DNA from 2 places in the Streptomyces erythrochromogenes genome. Region 2 is predicted to be linked to the other one. Evidence: riboswitches for the same ligand, from Rfam matches in the RefSeq annotation. Region 2 holds a riboswitch; the other holds the start of a gene.
What was found. Region 2 has a riboswitch for guanidine ahead of OHA91_RS23790 (DMT family transporter). Riboswitches for the same ligand answer to the same signal wherever they lie in the genome.
Positions count from the first base shown of each region.

Region 1: another riboswitch for guanidine. It lies ahead of OHA91_RS01540 (Ohr family peroxiredoxin); the one in region 2 lies ahead of OHA91_RS23790 (DMT family transporter).

Region 1 is NZ_CP108036.1:314,294-316,480, forward strand. Features, by position in the region: gene OHA91_RS01530 (hypothetical protein) at 26-220, opposite strand; gene OHA91_RS01535 (hypothetical protein) at 386-847, opposite strand; gene OHA91_RS01540 (Ohr family peroxiredoxin) at 834-1,304, opposite strand; guanidine-III (ykkC-III) riboswitch at 1,380-1,442, opposite strand; gene OHA91_RS01545 (helix-turn-helix domain-containing protein) at 1,496-1,984, opposite strand; partial or broken gene OHA91_RS01550 (type 1 glutamine amidotransferase domain-containing protein) at 2,017-2,187, shown strand, end outside.
Region 2 is NZ_CP108036.1:5,195,586-5,197,772, forward strand. Features, by position in the region: gene bcp (thioredoxin-dependent thiol peroxidase) at 1-284, opposite strand, end outside; gene OHA91_RS23780 (DUF3618 domain-containing protein) at 394-714, shown strand; gene OHA91_RS23785 (GroES family chaperonin) at 758-1,099, shown strand; guanidine-III (ykkC-III) riboswitch at 1,188-1,257, shown strand; gene OHA91_RS23790 (DMT family transporter) at 1,289-1,609, shown strand; gene OHA91_RS23795 (transglycosylase domain-containing protein) at 1,654-2,187, opposite strand, start outside.

The DNA of each region.
Region 1 (2,187 bases), 4.9 Mb from region 2:
TGGCAACGGCCGCGCGCAGCCGCTGTCAGTCCCGCTTGTATCCGTCGCCGAAGTTCAGGGTGTGCTCGAGGACGTCTTCCATCGGGTCGTCGATCTGCCCGATGTTGATCAGCGCGACCACCGGCGCATCGCGTGACTCGCGGTTGTCGTCCGCCACGGCGGTACCGGTGGCAAGGACGGTGAGGGCAGCCACCAGGGCTCCCGTGATGATCTTCCTCATACCCCGGTAACGACAACGACCCCCTGAGGATGCGGCCTCCAACCACCGCGGCACGAAAGGCTACTTGACGACGTACGAGCACCGGCGGTCACGAGGCCGCTCTCCGTTCAGGGTAGTCGAGCAAGAAGCCGGATCCGGGGCTGCGGAGCGCCGGGGCTTCAACGGTCAGAGCCGCCAGTACGTCCCCGCGCGGGAATCGACGTGCACCACGTGCCGGCCGACGCGCACCACGTGGTGGTCCGGGCCGGACCAGGAGCCGGCGCTGCCGTCCGCCCCGGGCAGCGGGGTCCAGATCTCCAGGAAGGTGCTGCCGTCCGGGTTGGCGCCCCGCTCGATGAGGTTCGCCCCGTCCCACGTGAGGGTGCCCGTGTCGTCGCCGGGCTCGCCCGTGAGGTGGTGGAAGCGCACCTGGGCGCCGTCGAAGGAGGTCGTTCCGGCGAAGCCCCGGCTGTCGGCGTAGTAGGGCCCGGCCTGGAGCCACACCACTTCGTCGTCCCGGTCCTCGACGAGCGGTCCGCCGTTGCGGCTGATGCCGCGCCGCAGCCAGGCTCCGTGTTCGGGCACCGGGACGCCGGCCCCCGGCTCCGGGCCCGGCTCCCGCTGCGGCTCCCGCTCAGGCGCGGTCATCGGCGGCGGAGGTGGTCGGGCCGTCCTGGTCGTCCACGGCCAGCAGTGTCAGCGGTACGTTGCCGCGTACCGCCTGCGAGTACGGGCAGACCGCGTCCGCCCGGTGCAGCAGGGGCTGGAGGTCCGCCGCCCGCCACCCCGGCAGGCTGACGGTGAGGGACACCGCGAGGCCGTATCCCGCGGGCGTGTCCGTCGTACCGAGCTCCACTTCGCACGCCACCCGCGCGGCGGAGGCGTCCGCCCCGAACTCGGCGGCGACCTCGGCGAGCGCGGAGGTGAAGCAGGCGGCGAAGCCGGCTGCGAACAGCTGTTCGGGGTTGGTGGTGCCGGGCACCTTCTTGCGCGGCGGCGCGAGGCGGACGTCCAGGCGCCCGTCGTCCGTGCGGACGGCTCCGGTGCGGCCCCCGGCGGCGTGCGCGGTCGTCCGGTACAGGCTGCGGGTGAGTGGCACGGTCATGGCGTTCGGCCCATCTTGCTCGACGAGGACGCTGCCCGGGTGCGGACAGCGGGCGGTGCCGCGCGTGCGGCACCTCGCGCGTCGTCGTGCGTAACCGGGTACGGCGCATCTCGTCCGGGGCCTGGGATCCGGCCGCCGGACAATCTAGCACCGGGCACGGGCGGCCGGGGCCCCGCCCGAGGTGCAGTTCCTCACCCCGGGGACTCGGGCCGGTACCGGCTGCGGTACGCGCCCGGAGGCATGCCCTCCCACCGGGTGAAGGCCCGGACCAGGGCCGTGGCACCGCTCAGGCCGACGAGCGGGGCGATCCGGTCGAGGGGCAGGGCCGTGGTCTCCAGGAGCCGCCTGGCCCGGCCGTGGCGGGCGGTGTCGAGGAGCGCGCGCCAGGACGTGCCCTCCTGGTGCAGGGCCCTGCGCAGGGTCCGGACGCTGAGGTTGAGCTGTCTCGCGGGGCCCTCGGGGCCCACGTCGCCGAGCGGGGCGCGCTCCAGCCACTGCCGGACGCGCTCGGCGACGGTCCCGGCCGCGGCCAGCTGTTGCAGGAGGCGGTCGGCGTAGGCCCGGTGCAGGGCGTTGAGCGCCGGATCGTAGAGGGAGCGTCGCCTGTCGAGGTCCGCGTCGGCGACCGTGATCGAGTTGCCCGGGGCGTCGAAAGTGACGGGGCAGCCGAAGAACCGCATGTAGGGTCCCCGCAGGCGACTACGACCCCACCGAGGCGGCGGTGCCCTGGGCCGCATTGCACGACGCCGGCTTCGAGGTGCGGTTCGCGACCCCGGGCGGGAAGGTCGCGCTCGCCGACCCCCGGCTCACGGACCTCGGCTTCTCCTGGCTTTCGCCCTGGCTGATGACCCGTCGCGCCGAGCTGACCGCCTACCGGCGCCTC
Region 2 (2,187 bases):
TCGCCGACCAGGGTGACCTTCAGGTGCTCCTTCTCGCGGAACTTCGCCAGCTTCTCCGGCTTGTCCGGGGAGATGCCGATGACGTCGTACCCGGCCGTGGCCAGGACGTCCAGGTTGTCCGTGAAGTCGCAGGCCTGCTTCGTGCAGCCCGGCGTCAGGGCGGCCGGGTAGAAGTAGACGATGACCTTGCGGCCCTTGTGGTCGGCGAGCGAGACCTCGTTGCCGTCCGCGTCGGGCAGGGTGAAGGCGGGGGCGGTGTCGCCCGGCTGGAGTCGCTCGCTCATCTGACAGTCTCCTCGGGAGGGGATCGGTACGTCACGAGACTAAGCTGACAGACTGTTCACGGCGGACTACGCCCCCACAGATCACGACCACGACGACGGAGGCAGCGCGGTGTCGGAAGCCAGGACCCCCGCACAGATCGAGGCGGACATCGTCCGCCGCCGCGAGCAGCTCGCCGAGACGCTCGACGAGATCGGCGTGCGCATGCACCCGCAGACGATCATCGGGGACGCGCGGGCCCGGGTCGCCTCGACCGTGGACCAGACCGCGGGGCGGGCCTTCGCCACGGTGAACCGCCTCGTGACGGACGTGCGGGACGGTCTGCGTCACGAGGACGGGGCCCCCCGCCTGGAGCGCGTCGTGCCCGTCGCGCTGCTCGCGGTCGGCGTCGTCGGCCTGCTCGTGGTCTCGGCGCGCCGCAGGCGCGGATGACCCTGGGCGGTACGGGACGGGCGCGGACAGGTAGGTTCGGGGCGTGAGCGACAACACCACCCACGACAAGCTGCCCATCCGCATGCTGCACGACCGCGTGCTCGTGAAGTCCGACCTGCCCGAGGGCGAGCGGCGCTCCGGCGGCGGCATCCTGATCCCGGCGACGGCCGCCGTGGGCAAGCGGCTGGCCTGGGCCGAGGTCGTCGCGGTCGGGCAGAACGTACGGACCGTCGAGCCCGGGGACCGGGTGCTGTACGACCCCGAGGACCGTGCCGAGGTCGAGGTCCGCGGGGCGACGTACGTGCTGATGCGCGAGCGGGACCTGCACGCCGTGGCCGCGGAGCGGCTGGAGGGGTCGGAGGACTCCACCGGGCTGTACCTCTGAGCCTCAGCCTCCGAACCTTCTGAACGTCTGAACCTCTGAGCGAAGCGCACGGCAGAAGGGCTGGTGGCCGAGGTCACCGGCCCTTTTCGCCGCCTTTTGCTACGGTGGGGGAGAACCCGACGAGACGCGCCGTACCGGGTACGACAAGACGACGCACCCCGTATCGCTCGATGTCTCGGAGGTGCCGTCATGGCCTGGGTTCTTCTTCTCGTCGCCGGTCTGCTCGAAGTCGGCTGGTCGATCGGCATGAAGTTCACCGAGGGTTTCACCCGGCTGTGGCCCAGTGTGTTCACGGGTGCCGGGATCGTGGCCAGCATGGTGCTGCTGTCCTACGCCGCGAAGACCCTGCCCATCGGTACGGCGTACGGGGTGTGGGTGGGCATCGGCGCCGCCGGTGCGGCCGTGCTCGGTATGGCGGTGCTGGGTGAGCCCGTCACCGCCGCCCGGATCTTCTTCATCTGTCTGCTGCTGGTCGCCGTGGTGGGGCTGAAGGCGACCTCCGGTCACTGATCCCCCTCCCCCCGGGTGCTCCGGATGTTCTCCGGGTGCTCCGGTTATTCCAGGAACGCGGACGGCGGGCGGGGGCCTCCGACCATCCCGCCGCCGTCCCAGCCGCCCCCGCCCGTGCCCGTCCCGCCCTGGCTGCCGGCGGTGGTGTCGCCCTCGTCGCCCTGGCTGGTGCCGCCGTCGCCCTGGCCGCCCTGGGTGCGGCCTCCGGAGTCCTGGCCTCCTTGGGCCTGCCCGCCGTTGTTGCGGCCGCCGCCGTCCTGGCCCCCGTTGTCCCGGCCGCCCTGCGTGCGGCCCCCGTCGCCCTGGCCGCCGTTGTCCTGGCCGCGGGACGGCGGGGTCGGCCGCTGGGGCGGGGGCGGGGTGTCGTCGTCGCCGGGCGTCTCCTGAGGCGGTTCCGACTGCCAGGAGGGCGGCGGCGGGGGCTGCGCGGCGCCCGGCTGGAGGTCGAGTTCGAAGTCGACGGGGTCGGTGCCCTCCAGCGCGGTCTTCGTGTACGAGGCCCAGATCCGGGCCGGATAGCCGCCACCGCCGATGCGGGGCTCGCCGAGGGCCCCGTACAGCGACTCCAGGGTGCCGGT